DNA from 2 places in the Streptomyces sp. NPDC003035 genome. Region 2 is predicted to be linked to the other one. Evidence: riboswitches for the same ligand, from Rfam matches in the RefSeq annotation. Region 2 holds a riboswitch; the other holds the start of a gene.
The links. A riboswitch is a leader RNA that binds a small molecule or an ion and turns the genes downstream of it on or off. The one in region 2 is predicted to bind S-adenosylmethionine.
Positions count from the first base shown of each region.

Region 1: another riboswitch for S-adenosylmethionine. It lies ahead of thrC (threonine synthase); the one in region 2 lies ahead of ACFYV5_RS26675 (aminotransferase class V-fold PLP-dependent enzyme).

Region 1 covers NZ_JBIAPJ010000005.1:516,384-523,936, forward strand. Annotated here, with positions in the region: gene groL (chaperonin GroEL) at 1-1,070, opposite strand, end outside; gene ACFYV5_RS19155 (cold-shock protein) at 1,451-1,654, opposite strand; gene ACFYV5_RS19160 (MoaD/ThiS family protein) at 2,058-2,336, opposite strand; gene thrC (threonine synthase) at 2,366-3,673, opposite strand; SAM riboswitch class I at 3,691-3,846, opposite strand; gene ACFYV5_RS19170 (glucosyl-3-phosphoglycerate synthase) at 3,968-4,921, shown strand; gene ACFYV5_RS19175 (hypothetical protein) at 4,978-6,789, shown strand; gene ACFYV5_RS19180 (trehalose-6-phosphate synthase) at 6,855-7,553, shown strand, end outside.
Region 2 covers NZ_JBIAPJ010000008.1:415,860-423,412, reverse strand. Annotated here, with positions in the region: gene ACFYV5_RS26685 (cytochrome bc complex cytochrome b subunit) at 1-1,264, shown strand, start outside; gene trpD (anthranilate phosphoribosyltransferase) at 1,395-2,459, shown strand; SAM riboswitch class IV at 2,557-2,673, shown strand; gene ACFYV5_RS26675 (aminotransferase class V-fold PLP-dependent enzyme) at 2,858-4,261, shown strand; gene ACFYV5_RS26670 (glycerate kinase) at 4,272-5,423, opposite strand; gene ACFYV5_RS26665 (SLC13 family permease) at 5,420-6,850, opposite strand; gene ACFYV5_RS26660 (response regulator transcription factor) at 6,930-7,553, opposite strand, start outside.

The DNA of each region.
Region 1 (7,553 bases), on a different contig from region 2:
TCGCTGTCCGAGTTCTCGATCTCGGCGCGGATCTGGTTGACGCGACCGGCGACCTGGTCGCTCTCACCGGAGCCGTCGACGATCGTGGTCTCGTCCTTGGTGATGACGACCTTGCGGGCGCGGCCCAGCAGGTCCAGGCCGGCGTTCTCGAGCTTGAGACCGACCTCCTCGGAGATGACCGTGCCGCCCGTGAGGATGGCGATGTCGTTCAGCATGGCCTTGCGGCGGTCGCCGAAGCCCGGGGCCTTGACCGCGACGGACTTGAAGGTGCCGCGGATCTTGTTGACGACCAGGGTCGACAGGGCCTCGCCCTCGACGTCCTCGGCGATGATCAGCAGCGGCTTGCCCGACTGCATGACCTTCTCCAGGAGCGGGAGCAGGTCCTTCACGGAGGAGATCTTGGAGTTGACGATCAGGATGTACGGGTCGTCCAGGGACGCCTCCATACGCTCCATGTCGGTGGCGAAGTACGCCGAGATGTAGCCCTTGTCGAAGCGCATACCCTCGGTGAGCTCCAGCTCCAGACCGAAGGTCTGGGACTCCTCGACGGTGATGACGCCTTCCTTGCCGACCTTGTCCATCGCCTCGGCGATGAGCTCGCCGATCTGGGTGTCGGCGGCGGAGATGGAGGCCGTGGAAGCGATCTGCTCCTTGGTCTCGACATCCTTGGCCTGCTCGAGCAGGGCGCCCGAGACGGCCTCGACGGCCTTCTCGATGCCGCGCTTGAGGGCCATCGGGTTGGCGCCGGCCGCCACGTTGCGCAGGCCCTCGCGGACGAGCGCCTGGGCGAGGACGGTCGCGGTGGTCGTACCGTCACCGGCGACGTCGTCCGTCTTCTTGGCGACTTCCTTGACCAGCTCGGCGCCGATCTTCTCGTACGGGTCCTCGAGCTCGATCTCCTTGGCGATGGACACACCATCGTTGGTGATCGTGGGGGCGCCCCACTTCTTCTCGAGGACGACGTTCCGGCCCTTGGGGCCAAGGGTGACCTTGACGGCGTCGGCGAGCTGGTTCATCCCGCGCTCGAGACCGCGCCGTGCCTCCTCGTCGAACGCGATGATCTTGGCCATGTGAAGTGGTCCTCCCGGACATGGGGTGGATAACGCTCCAGGACCGAACCGACGCCCGCGACGGACGGCCTGCGTGCCCGATGGTTCCTTGCCCCACCTGGCCGCGGGCCTCGTCTGCCCGATCCTCGTAAGCACTCTCACCTTCAGAGTGCTAACGCCAATGATTAGCACTCGACCCGGGAGAGTGCAAGGCCGTCCCGAAGGGACGTCGATGAGGGGTGGTGGTCGGGCGACGGGCGGGGGCAAGCGCCTCTCGGAGATCGGGCGCCCTCCGGCGAAGCCGTCGGCGAACGCACGAGGGGTCCGCATCCTGGTCAGGATGCGGACCCCTCGGCGATGAGAACGCGTGAGTGCGTACGTGGTGGCCGATCGCGCCGTGCTCAGACGGCGAGCTTGACCATGTCCGCCTGCGGACCCTTCTGGCCCTGCGAGATCTCGAACTCGACCCGCTGACCCTCTTCAAGGGTGCGGTAACCGTCCATCTGGATCGCGCTGTAGTGGACGAATACATCCGCACCACCGTCGACCGCGATGAAGCCGTAGCCCTTCTCCGCGTTGAACCACTTGACGGTGCCCTGAGCCATGCCTAACTCCCCTATTACTGGCCCTTGCGCGGGACCGCACTTCGCGGACCCGGGTCAGACCCTGCGCCGGAACGCGTCGACCGCGGCTGAATGTATCTGCCCAACTGCCCTCTGCAACAGGGCAATCGGGCGAGAATTCTGGGCGCGGCGTAAAGGAGAATTCAGGAGAATTCACTGAATTCCGGGGCAAGTCGGGCCCGGCAAAGTGCGCAGAAGGTACACAACACTCGAACACTTTGGCTGCATCTTGTCGCGCACGGACGCATTCTCATATGCGCCTGGCATGAGCAGCGAAGGGAAGCCGGGGGGCTTCCCCAACTCTACCGCGTTCAACCATGCAGAATTGCCCCCTCCGCTTCCCGAGCGGAGGGGGCAATTCGGTTACGGCGGGTCATGCGAGGGCTCAGCAGCCGCCGGCGACGGCGGGAATGATCGAGACGCCGGCGCCGTCCGGCGTCGCCGTCTCCAGGCCCTGCTCAAAACGGACGTCGTCGTCGTTGACGTACACGTTCACGAAGCGGCGCAGCTTGCCCTGGTCGTCCAGGACGCGGGCCGCGATGCCCGTGTGGTTCTTCTCCAGGTCGGCGATGACCTGGGAGAGGGTCGCGCCCTCGGCGACGACCTCGGCCTGGCCGCCCGTGTAGGTACGGAGGATGGTGGGGATGCGGACCTTGACGCTCATGGTGGTGCTGCCTTCCGTGACGAGGGTGGTCAGTGGGCCAGGCCGGCGTCGCGGAACGCGTCGAGGCTCGGGCGGATGGTGGCGGTCGCCTGGGAGGTCTCGGCCACCGCGTCCAGGGTCTTGAGGCCGTCGCCGGTGTTGAGCACGACCGTGGTCAGGCTCGGGTCGATGAGACCGGCCTCGACCAGCTTCTTCGTCACGCCGACCGTCACGCCGCCCGCCGTCTCGGCGAAGATGCCCTCGGTACGGGCCAGGATCTTGATCGCCTCGACGACCTGCTCGTCGTTCACGTCCTCCACCGCACCGCCCGTACGGCGCGCGATGTCCAGGACGTACGGGCCGTCGGCCGGGTTGCCGATCGCCAGGGACTTGGCGATGGTGTTCGGCTTCTGGGGCCGTACGACGTCGTGGCCGGCCTTGAAGGCCGCCGACACCGGGGAGCAGCCCTCAGCCTGGGCGCCGAAGATCTTGTACGGCTTGTCCTCGACGAGGCCCAGCTTGATGAGCTCCTGCAGACCCTTGTCGATCTTGGTGAGCTGCGAGCCGGAGGCGATCGGGATGACCAACTGATCGGGGATGACCCAGCCGAGCTGCTCGCAGATCTCGTACGCGAGCGTCTTCGAGCCCTCGCCATAGTACGGGCGCAGGTTGACGTTGACGAAGCCCCAGCCCTCGCCCAGCGGGTCGCCGATGAGCTCCGAGCAGAAGCGGTTGACGTCGTCGTAGTTGCCCTCGATGCCGACGAGCTCGCCGCCGTAGACGGCGGCCATGACGACCTTGCCCTGCTCCAGGTCGTGCGGGATGAACACGCAGGAGCGGAAGCCGGCGCGGGCGGCCGCGGCGCCGACGGCGCCGGCCAGGTTGCCGGTGGAGGAGCAGGAGAGCGTGGTGAAGCCGAAGGCGCGGGCGGCCTCCAGGGCCTGGGCGACGACGCGGTCCTTGAAGGAGTGCGTCGGGTTGCCGGAGTCGTCCTTGACGAAGAGCTTGCCCGGCTCGACGCCCAGCTCGCGGGCGAGGTTGTCGGCCTGGACGAGCTTGGTCCAGCCCGGGTTCAGGTTCGGCTTCTCGGCGACGTCGGCGGGGACGGGCAGCAGCGGGGCGTAGCGCCAGATGTTGGCGGGGCCGGCCTCGATCTGCTTGCGCAGCGCCTCGGGGTCACCGGTGGGGAGGTCGTACGCGACTTCGAGCGGGCCGAAACACAGCTCGCAGGCGAAGATGGGGCCGAGGGCGAAAACCTCGCCGCATTCCCGGCAGGAAAGCCCGGAAGCGGGACCGAGATCAACGGTCTTGACCGTCTCGGCGGGGGTTTCGGTGGTGGAAACAGTCTGTACAGCCATGGAGGCGAGGCCCTTTCTCCTCATCTTTCCCATGACGAACGTCGCCATGAGACGGATTTGGCACCTTCCCTAGCCGGGAGCCTCGCTGCGCAGTGCGACGACTGCGGACGAGACCGACTGGAGGGTTGCCGGGGCTTCAACGGGCCGTTTCCCTCTGCCCCTCTGGATGAGCGGTATTCGGTTGTGGAACGCGGGCGGTACCCCGACATGCATCGGGCGTCCGCGTTGTTCAAGACTGTAACCGAAGGCATGGGCGGGCGAGATGGTCGTCCGAACCGCGAGATGGAGATCACGTTGCTGGATGAGGTGGAGCGCTGGCTGGCCCGGCGGTCCTGGTCCGTGGCAGACCGTCCGGTGGAGCGGCTGCTGGCCGCCAAGCGGGGGACGACGGTCAGCGTGGTGCTGCCCGCGCTCGACGAGGAGGCGACGGTCGGCGACATCGTCTCCGTGATCCGCCGCGAGCTGATGTCCGAGGCGGTCCCGCTGGTCGACGAGCTCGTGGTGATCGACTCCGGTTCCACCGACCGTACGGCCGAGGTCGCGGCGGCGGCCGGGGCGCGGGTGGTGGCGCGGGACGAGATCCTTCCGCGGATACCGGCCGTGCCCGGCAAGGGCGAGGTGCTGTGGCGGTCACTGATGGTGACCGACGGTGACATCGTCTGCTTCGTCGACGCGGATCTGCGGGACTTCTCCGCGGACTTCGTCACCGGCATCGTCGGCCCTCTCCTCACCGACCCGGACGTCGACTTCGTGAAGGCGATGTACGACCGCCCGCTCGGCGACACCCCAGGTCAGGGGGGTCGGGTGACGGAGCTGGTGGCCCGGCCGCTGCTCAATCTGCACTGGCCGCAGCTGGCCGGTTTCGTGCAGCCGCTGGGCGGCGAGTACGCGGCGCGGCGCTCGCTGCTCGAGCGGCTGCCGTTCCCCGTCGGTTACGGAGTGGAGCTGGGCCTCCTCGTCGACGCGCTGCACACGGTCGGTCTCGACGCCCTCGCCCAGGTCGACGTCGGCGTCCGCAAGCACCGCCATCAGGACGGTCAGGCGCTCGGCCGGATGGCGGCGGCGATCTACCGCACGGCGCAGCTGCGGCTGTCCCGCGGGCATCTGGTGCGGCCGCGGCTGACGCAGTTCGAGCGGGACGAGAAGGACGGCGGCAGGGGCTTCGCGCCCCGGACGTACGCGGTGGACACCGAGGAGCGGCCGCCGATGGTCGAGATCACGGAGTACGCGCACCGGCGCGTGGCGTAACGCCGCGGAATGGCGCTTCTTGCCTAAATTTCCGTTTTATGTGGTTCACCTATCGAATGACTACCTTCCTGGCGGCGCTCGGTCTCGCCGCCGGCGCACTCGGCACGCTGTCCCTCGCCGCGGCCGGTCCGGCCGCGGCGGATGTGGTGGAGCCCTTCGGCAAGCGGTACGACGCGTCCCTGTACGGCGACTTCACCACCATCGGCAACACGGTCATGGCCTGCCCCACGTTCCCCGCCGACCTGGCCGCTCGCTGCGCGGTCGCCGCCGCGGGCCAGGGCGGCGACAACAACAACACCTTCGCCATGGAGCGCGTCAACACCGGCTCCATGGCCCACGGCTACGGATCGAGCACCGGTTACGTGAAGATCCCGGCGGGCGCCGAGGTCGCGTACGCCCGGCTCTTCTGGGGCGGCAACGACGGCACGTACAAGGGGCCGAGCGGCGCCCAGCTCAGACGCTGCGACATCTCCGGGCCCGATGTGGCGCCCTCCCCCGGCGACCACGCGACGACCGTGCCGCACATCCGGGTCGGCGCGGGGGCCGAGACAGCGGTCTCCATCGACTCCATGGTCACGGACCCGGCGGACACCGGCGGCCCGCACTACTACACGGGCGAGTCGGACGTCACGGCCGCCTTCGCGGGCCTGCGCGGCATCGACGCGCAGGTCGCGGTCGGCAACATCTGGGCGCCGAACGGCAAGGGCTGTGTGGCGGGCTGGTCCCTGACCGTCGTCTACGCGTTCCCCGGACCCGAGCCGACGCACGCGCCGGACCGCCGCCATGTGTCCATCTACGGCGGGCACGTGCTCCAGCGCTCCACCTCCCCCGCGACGACGATCACCGTCGACGGCTTCCACCGCACGGCGGGCACGGCGCGGGCGAGCGTGACGGCGTACGAGGGCGACTGGAACACGCCCGGGGACCAGTTCCTGGTCGACGGCAAGAACGTCACCGAGAGCCACACCGGCAACACCAAGAACTTCTTCGTCAGCGAGGACGACGGGGCCGTCTCCCCCAAGCTGGTCAACAACCTGAGCATCGACGCCAAGGCCTTCGACATCCCGGACGGGGCGATCCCGGTGGGCGCCCGGTCGGCGGAGCTGACCTTCACCACGACGGGCGACACCTACGTGCCCTCCGCCCTCGCCTTCTCCGTACCGGTGCCGGACCTGGAGGTCACCAAGACGGCGCACCCGCAGAAGGTGAAGCCGGGCGACACCCTCACGTACACGATCACGGCGAAGAACACCGGCCCGCTCGACCACCCGGGCGCCTCGCTCGCCGACGACCTGACCGGGACCCTGGACGACGCCGTCTACAACGGCGACGCGAAGGCGACGATCGGCAAGGTCACGTACGACGCGCCGAAGATCGGCTACGTCGGTGACATCCCGGCCGGCAAGGCGGCCACGATCACGTACTCCGTCACCGTCCGCGACCCGGTGCGCGGGGACGGGAAGCTGCTGAACGGCGTCGAGGCGGCCTCGCCGCGCTCGAACTGCGGGGACGGGAGCAAGGACCCGGCCTGCGCGGTGGCGCCGGTGATCGACGCGCCGAAACCGAAGCCGGACCCGAAGCCGGACCCGGACCCGAAGCCGGACCCGGATCCCACCCCGTCACCGACGCCGACGCCGACGGACCCGGTGGATCCCTCGCCGTCTCCGATTCCGACCGATACCACCGTCGAGCCGACACCGGTCACCAGCCCCCATGAGCCGCGCCCGGCCCCGCACGGCCCCGGCGGCTCGATGGCGGAGACCGGCGGCAACGGCGAGCGCCTCTGGCTGCTCGGCGGCCTCGCCCTCGCCCTGGCGGCGACGGGTGTGGTGGCGAAGGCGGCCCTGCGCGGCCGGCGCGAACTCTGAGGCGTGGATTCGCCACACTCGTATACGTACGTTTGAGCGTTTACGGGACGGGCTAGGTTCGCCACATGGCTTCTGTGCTCGTTGCCTCCAATCGGGGCCCTCTCTCGTACGCCCTCGCCGCCGACGGCACGCTCAGTGCCCGGCGCGGCGGGGGCGGTCTCGTCTCCGGTCTGTCCGCCGCCCTCGCCGAACAGCCGGAGGCGCTGTGGGTCTGCGCCGCGCTGTCGGACGGCGACCGGGAAGCCGTGCGCCGGGGCGTCTCGGAGCCCGGCGTGCGGATGCTGGCCCTCGACCCGGGGGTCTACGACGACGCGTACAACGGCATCGCGAACTCGGTGCTGTGGTTCCTCCACCACCACCTGTGGGACGTCCCCCGCGAGCCGGTCTTCGACGCGGAGTTCCGGCGCCGCTGGGAGTCGTACCGCGCCTACAACCGCTCCTTCGCGGAAGCGCTGGCGGAGCAGGCGGCCGAGGGCGCGGAGATCCTGGTCCAGGACTACCACCTGGCGCTGGTGCCGGGGCAGCTGCGCGAGCTCCGTCCCGACCTGCGGATCGCCCACTTCACGCACACGCCGTGGGCGTCGTCCGAATATCTGCGGATGCTCCCGGAGGACATCCGCGAGGAGCTGATGTGGGGGATGCTCGGCGCGGACGAGCTCGGCTTCCACACCTGGGGCTGGGCGGGGGCGTTCATCAACGGCGCGCAGATCGACAGTGCCGAGGGAACGGCGCAGGGCGCCTGGCCGAGCGGCGACCCCTGGCGC
Region 2 (7,553 bases):
CATCGCCGGCATGTTCGTGCACATGATGCGCGTGTTCTTCACCGGCGCGTTCCGCAAGCCGCGTGAGATCAACTGGCTGTTCGGCTTCCTGCTGTTCTTCCTGGGCATGTTCACCGGCTTCACCGGTTACTCGCTCCCGGACGACCTGCTCTCCGGCACCGGTGTCCGCTTCATGCAGGGCGCGATCCTGTCCGTGCCGGTCATCGGCACGTACCTGTCGATGTTCCTGTTCGGCGGGGAGTTCCCCGGCGGCGACTTCGTGGCCCGGTTCTACTCGGCGCACGTGCTCCTGCTGCCCGGCATCATGCTCGGCCTCGTGGTGGCGCACCTGATCCTGGTCTTCTACCACAAGCACACGCAGTTCGAGGGCCCCGGCCGTACGAACAAGAACGTCGTGGGCATGCCGCTGCTGCCGGTCTACATGGCCAAGGCCGGAGGCTTCTTCTTCCTGGTCTTCGGTGTCATCGCGGTCATCTCGGCGATCGCCTCGATCAACCCGATCTGGGCGCTCGGTCCGTACCGTCCGGACCAGGTCTCCACCGGCGCCCAGCCCGACTGGTACATGGGCTTCGCCGAGGGTCTGATCCGTGTCATGCCGGGCTGGGAGATCAACCTCTGGGGCCACACGCTCGTCCTGGGCGTGATGATCCCGCTGGTGATCTTCCCGCTGATGCTGGCGGTGATCGCGTTCTACCCGTTCATCGAGTCGTGGATCACCGGCGACAAGCGCGAGCACCACATCGCCCAGCGCCCGCGCAACGCTCCGACGCGCACCGGCGTCGGTGTCGCCTGGATCACCGCGTACATGATCATGCTCATCGGTGGTGGAAACGACATCTTCGCCACCCACTTCCACCTGTCGATCAACTCGATCACCTGGTTCGTCCGGATCTTCTTCTTCCTCGGGCCGGTCATCGCGTTCATCGTCACCAAGCGGATCTGCCTCGGCCTCCAGCGCCGGGACAAGGACAAGGTGCTGCACGGACGCGAGTCCGGCATCATCAAGCGCCTGCCGCACGGTGAGTTCGTCGAGGTCCACCAGCCGCTCAGCCAGGGTGAGCGGTACAAGCTCACGGCCCACGAGCAGAACGAGCCGGCCGAGCTCGGCCCGCTGGTCGACGAGAACGGCGTGGAGCGCAAGATCGGCCGTATGGAGAAGCTCCGCGTCAAGCTCAACAAGGGCTACTACGGCGGGGACAACCAGATCGCCAAGCCGACCGTCGAGGAGTACAAGGAGATCCAGAGCGGCCACGGCCACCACTGATCACCTGATCCCTTGACCTGAAGGTCGCCACAGCGGGAGCCCCGTCCATTCGATGGACGGGGCTCTTTGCCGTCCCCGTGGATCGATAGGGTGGACGCTGTAACCGTCAGGTGATGACCCAGGAGCTGCCATGAGCGCTGTGACCCCCGCTGGAGGACCTACCACGGCGGGCCGCTCGTGGCCGGCCGTCCTGGACGGTCTGCTGACCGGCCGCGACCAGAGCGCCGAGGACACCTCCTGGGCGATGGACCGGATCCTGAGCGGGGAGGCCACCGACGCCCAGATCGCCGCGTTCGCCGTGGCCCTGCGCGCCAAGGGCGAGACCGTCGAGGAGATCACCGGCCTCGTCCGCACCATGTACGAGCACGCCAGGACGATCGAGGTCCCCGGCGCCACGGTCGACATCGTCGGCACCGGCGGCGACGGAGCCAAGACCGTCAATATCTCCACCATGTCGGCGATCGTGGTGGCCGGCACCGGCGCCAAGGTCGTCAAGCACGGCAACCGGGCCGCGTCCTCGGCCTCCGGCGCCTCCGACGTCCTGGAGAAGCTCGGCGTCAACCTGGAGCTGACCCCGCAGCGGGTCGCCGAGGTCGCCGAGGAGGCCGGGATCACCTTCTGCTTCGCCGTGAAGTTCCACCCGGCGCTGCGCCATGTCGCGATGGCGCGGAAGGAGATGGGCATCCGCACCGTCTTCAACTTCCTCGGTCCGCTCACCAACCCGGCCCGGGTCAAGGCCCAGGCGACCGGTGTCGCCGACGCCCGGATGGCCCCGATCATGGCCGGTGTGCTCGCCGAGCGCGGCTCGTCGGCGCTCGTCTTCCGCGGCGACGACGGCCTGGACGAGCTGACGACCACGGCCACCTCACGGGTGTGGGTCGTACGGGACGGCGCGGTGCGCGAGGAGGCATTCGACCCGCGGGACGTCGGCATCGAGCTCGTACCGGTGGAGGCGCTGCGCGGCGCCGACGCCTCGTACAACGCCGACGTGGCCCGCCGGCTGCTCGCGGGCGAGACCGGTCCGGTACGGGACGCGGTGCTGCTGAACTCGGCGGCGGCGCTGACGGCGCTGGAGCCGGGGGAGGGCACTCTGGTGGAGCAACTGCGCGAGGGAATCGCGAGGGCGGCGGAGTCGATCGACTCGGGGGCGGCGAGGAAGGCGCTGGAGCGCTGGGTCGCGGCCAGCAACGCGTAGTTCCGCCCCAGGGCCCCGCGTGTGCGGGGCCCTGGCACGTTCCGGAATCCGGACACGGGTTGCGCCGGGGCGATCACGTGGCATAGCTTCTGTGCCAGGTCATGAGTGACAGCTACGAAGCCCCGGCTTGCTGTCCGGCAACCCTCCGTCCGTGGCGGGGTGCCCCGGGTGAAGACCAGGCCGTAGGCAGCGAGGTCTACGGCAAGCGCGGACCCCTCGAAACCTTGGGGTCCTGGTCCTCAGGGAGCCTCTTGTGAGCAAGCGAATGCGATAGGGCCTTCGGCCCCGTCTCCCCCTCCGCGCGAGCACCGTGTGTTGAGGCAACACCCGTACGAGGCACCCCACTTCGCGCTGCCCTGCGGGCCCTTCGCTGCCCAGTCATGCCAGGAGATACCGCCATGTCCGCGTACCCGAACGCCGCCACCGCCACCGCCGCTATTGCTTCCGAGGCCGAGTCCGGCGACCCCTGCTGCGGCGCCCCGCTGCCCGTTCTCGGGCGGGATGTCACCGTTCCGCTCGTCACCGGCGGCGAGGTCACCTACGCCGCGCTCGACTACGCCGCCAGCGCGCCGGCCCTGCAGCGGGTGTGGGACGACGTCGCCGCCTACGCCCCGTACTACGGCAGCGTCCACCGCGGTGCCGGGTACCTGTCGCAGCTCTCCACCGACCTCTTCGAGAACAGCCGCGCCACGGTCGCCGAGTTCCTCGACTGCCGCCCCGGCGACCAGATCGTCTTCACCCGCTCCACCACCGACTCGCTCAACCTGCTCGCCGCCGCGCTCCCCGACGACTGCCAGGTCTTCGTCTTCGAGACCGAGCACCACGCCTCGCTGCTGCCCTGGCAGGACGCGCGGGTGACGTACCTGAACGCGCCCCGCACCCCGGTTCAGGCCGTCGAGACCCTGGAGCGCGCCCTCGCCGACCGCGACCCGTACGGCCCCGCACTCGTCTGCGTGACCGGCGCGTCCAACGTCACCGGGGAGCTGTGGCCGGTGAAGGAGCTGGCCGCCGCCGCGCACGCCCACGGTGCCCGGATCGTCCTCGACGCCGCCCAGCTCGCGCCCCACCACCCCGTCTCCGTCCAGGAGCTGGACGTGGACTGGGTCGCCTTCTCCGGGCACAAGCTGTACGCCCCGTTCGGCTCGGGCGTCCTCGCGGGGCGCGCCGACTGGCTTCAGGACGCCGAGCCGTACCTCGCCGGTGGCGGCGCGTCCAAGAAGGTCGCCCGCCGCACCGACGGGGGAGTCGACGTGGAGTGGCACACCACCGCCGCCCGCCACGAGGCCGGTTCGCCGAACGTCATCGGCGTCTACGCCATCGCCTCCGCCTGCAAGGCGCTCACCGAGGCCGGCTTCGACACCCTCGTCGCCCGTGAGCAGCACCTGATCGCCACCGTCCGGGAGGGCCTCGCCGAGGTCCCCGAGGTGAAGGTGCTCTCGCTCTTTGGCGACGACGCTCCCCGCGTCGGTGTCATCTCCTTCGTCGTCGAGGGCTGGAACAGCTCCCACTTCGCTGCCGCGCTCTCCGCCGAGTACGGCATCGGTGTCCGCGACGGTCTCTTCTGCGCCCACCCGCTGGTCCGCACCCTGCTGGGCAGCGACCCGCAGACCCAGGGCGAGTGCGGGGCCCCGGAGGCCGCGCCCGGCGAGAAGTCGCTCAACGCGATCCGCGTCAGCTTCGGCGCCGGTACGCCGGACGAGCACGTGGAGCGTTTCGTACGGGCCGTGAAGGAGCTCGTCCGGGACGGCGCGCAGTGGAAGTACCGTACCGAGGACGGCCGTTGCGTCCCGGACCGCGGCTGAGTCGTACCGCTCAGGCCGCCAGCCTCGTCCCCACCAGGACCATCCGCAGGGCCCGCTCGGCCGCGTCGGCGAGGAACTCGGCGCCCCGGTCGAGCGCCTCGGGCAGGGCCATCGGCGCGGGCAGGATCGAACCGTAGGCGTCCACCCCCACCGCTCTGACGTGGTGGACGCCGTGTCCCAGCGTGCCGGCCAGCGCGAGGACCGGGACGCCGTGGGCCTTGGCCCGGCGGGCGACCTCGGCGGGGATCTTGCCCCGGACGGTCTGCCCGTCCAGGGCGCCCTCGGCGGTGATGACGAGGTCCGCGCGGGCCAGCCGGGCGTCCAGGTCGATCCGGTCGAGCAGTACCTCGAAGCGGGGCAGCAGCCGGCCGCCCAGGGCGGCGAGCCCGGCCCCGAGACCGCCCGAGGCGCCCGTGCCGGGGGCGGTCCGCAGGTCCACGGGCCCAGGGAGGTCGCGGCCGAGGACGGCGGCCCAACGCTCCAGAGCCGCCGACAGCTCCTCGACCTGCTCCGGACTCGCGCCCTTCTGCGGACCGAACACCCGCGCCACGCCCCGCCACCCGCACAGCACGTTGTACGGATTGCAGGCCACGAGCAGTTCGGTCCCGGTGAGGCGCGGATCGATACCACCCGTGTCGATCCGGTCCAGCCGGTTCAACGCACCGCCCCCGAGGGGGAGTTCGACTCCCTCGGCGTCCAGGAGCCGGGCGCCGAGGGCCTGGAGCGCGCCCGCGCCGCCGTCCGAGGTGCCGGAGTCGCCGCAGCCGACCAGGATGCGGCGGGCGCCGGAGTCCAGCGCGGCCCGGATCAGTTCACCGACCCCGAAGGTCGTGGTGGCGGCCGGGTCGCGCCGCCCGGCCGGTACCAGGGAGAGGCCCGCGACGGCCGCCATCTCGACCACCGCGGAGGAGTGGTCGAGGAGCGCGAAGTGGGTGCGTACGGGCGCGCCCAGCGGGCCGGTCGCGACCCGGGGCACGAGCGTGCCCCCGGTCGCGGCCGCCAGCGCCCGAGCCGTGCCCTCCCCGCCGTCCACCAGCGGGATCAGATCGAGCACGGCGTCCGGGCGGGCTCTGCGCAGCCCCTCGGCGATCGCCTCCGCGGCCTCGGGGGCGGAGAGGGACTCCTTGAAACCGCTGGGGGCGACGGCGATGCGAAGGGTCATGGCTGGGTCTCCGGAAGGACGGGCACGCCGAGCAGCGGCCAGACGGCGAGGGCGAAGCACAGCACCAGGGCGGCGCTGAGCGGGGCGAGCACGGCGGACAGCCGCAGCAGCTGACGCGGGGTGAAGCCGGGGACTCCATCGGGTGGTTCGGCGAACAGCGCGACCGGCTTGGCGGAGGCGGGCAGGGTCTGGCAGAAACCGGCGGCGGCCGTGGAGGCGAGCGCGGCGGCGACCGGGTTGACCCCGGCGCCGACCGCCGCGGCCATCACCAGGGGCACCAGGACGGACGAGCGGGCGGACCGCGACTGGAGCACCAGATGCGCGGCCGTGCCGACCACCACGACCACGGCGAGGAACGCCCAGGCCGGCACCCCGGCCGGCAGCCCGCCGACGAGCCAGCCCGCGGCGCCCGAGTCGACCAGCGCGACGCCCATCGCGGTGGTCGCCGCCATGAACAGGAGCATCGGCCACGGCACGGCCCCCAGCCCGTCCTTGAGCCGTACGGTCCCCAGCATCGGCGACGAGGCCACCACCGCGCCGATCAGCGCCACCACGGCGGGCGACACCCCGTGCAGCGGCTCCGAGCACCACAGGGCGACCACCGTGCCGAGCAGCGTCAGGCACCGGGTCTCCTCCGTGGTGAGCGGGCCCGAGACGGCGGTCGGGGAGTGCTCCTGGAGGTGCGCGACGGTGATCCGTACCGGCTCGCGCCGGTCCGCGCGGCGCGTGGTCGTCAACAGCACCGTCTCCGCGGCCAGATGGGAGGAGACCACCGCGAGCGGGAGCCCGAGCACCAGCCACTCCACGAAGCCGATCCGCTCGCCCGTCCGCTCCAGGAGCAGGCTCACCGTGATGAGATGCGCGCCCGCGCCGATCAGCGTGGTCACCGCCGACAACAGCACGACGGTGGGGAAGAGCAGCGCCAGCATCACCACCAGCCGGCGCCGCTCGGACAGGGTCTTGGCCAGCGCGAGGAAGACCGGCAGCGCGAGCGCGGCCCGGCCCGAGGTGGCCGGGACGGCGAAGGCCGTCACCACCAGGGCCGCGGTGGTCAGATGGACCAGCTGGCGTACGGTACGGGCCCCGCTGACCAGGAAGGCCGCGGCCCGCCCGGCGAGCCCGGTCCGGGTCACCGCGGCGGCCAGCACGAACGCGCAGATCAGCAGCCAGATCGTCGCGTCCCCGAGCGTGCCGAACAGCGTGTCGGCGCTGATCACCCCGGTCGCCGTCAGCGCGAGACCCGCTCCGAGCGCGACATGGGTGTCGTCGACGGGCGCGGCGATCCACGCGCAGGTGGCGAGGACGAAGACGGCCAGCGTGAGCCGGGCCTCGCCGCCGAGGCCCTGGGCGGTGCCCGGGACGGCGAGCAGGGCGCAGAGGCTCAAGGACAGGCAGAGCCACACCGCCTGGCGGAGGGAGAGGTTCACGAGAACCACTCTCCGAGCCGGGAGTGAGCCTCCCATGAGCCCTCCATGAAGGAAGGTTCACGCGGGGCTCGGGCCCCGCTCACGGCATGCGGTACCCCATGCCCCGTACCGTCTCCAGACGCTCCGCCCCCAGCTTCTTCCGCAGCGCCCGGACGTATACGTCCACGATGTTGGAGCCGGGATCGAAGTCGTATCCCCAGACGTGGGAGAGGATCTGCTCCCGCGAGAGCACCTGCCCCGGGTGGCGCAGGAAGAGTTCGAGCAGCACGAACTCACGGGCGGTCAGGTCCACCGTCCGCTCCCCGGACCGGGCCCGCCGGGTGCGCAGGTCCAGGCTCAGATCGCCGCTGCGCAACACGGTGACCTCGGGTGTACGGGCGGCGGTGCGCAGCCGCAGCCGTACCCGGGCCAGCAGCTCCTCGAAGCGGAACGGCTTGGTCATCCAGTCGTCCGCGCCGCCCTCCAGGCCGGCCACCGTGTCCCGTACCGAATCGCGGGCGGTCAACACGATGACGGGCAGCGTCACCCGGGCCTCGCGCAGTTCCCGCAGCACGGTGAAGCCGTCCCGGCCGGGCAGCCCGATGTCCAGGACCATCAGGTCGAAGCCGCCGGTGACCGCCCGGTCGAGGGCGGTGTCGCCGTCGGCGGCGACCGTGGTCGTGAAGCCGTTGGAGCGCAGTCCCTTCTCCACGAAGGAGGCGAT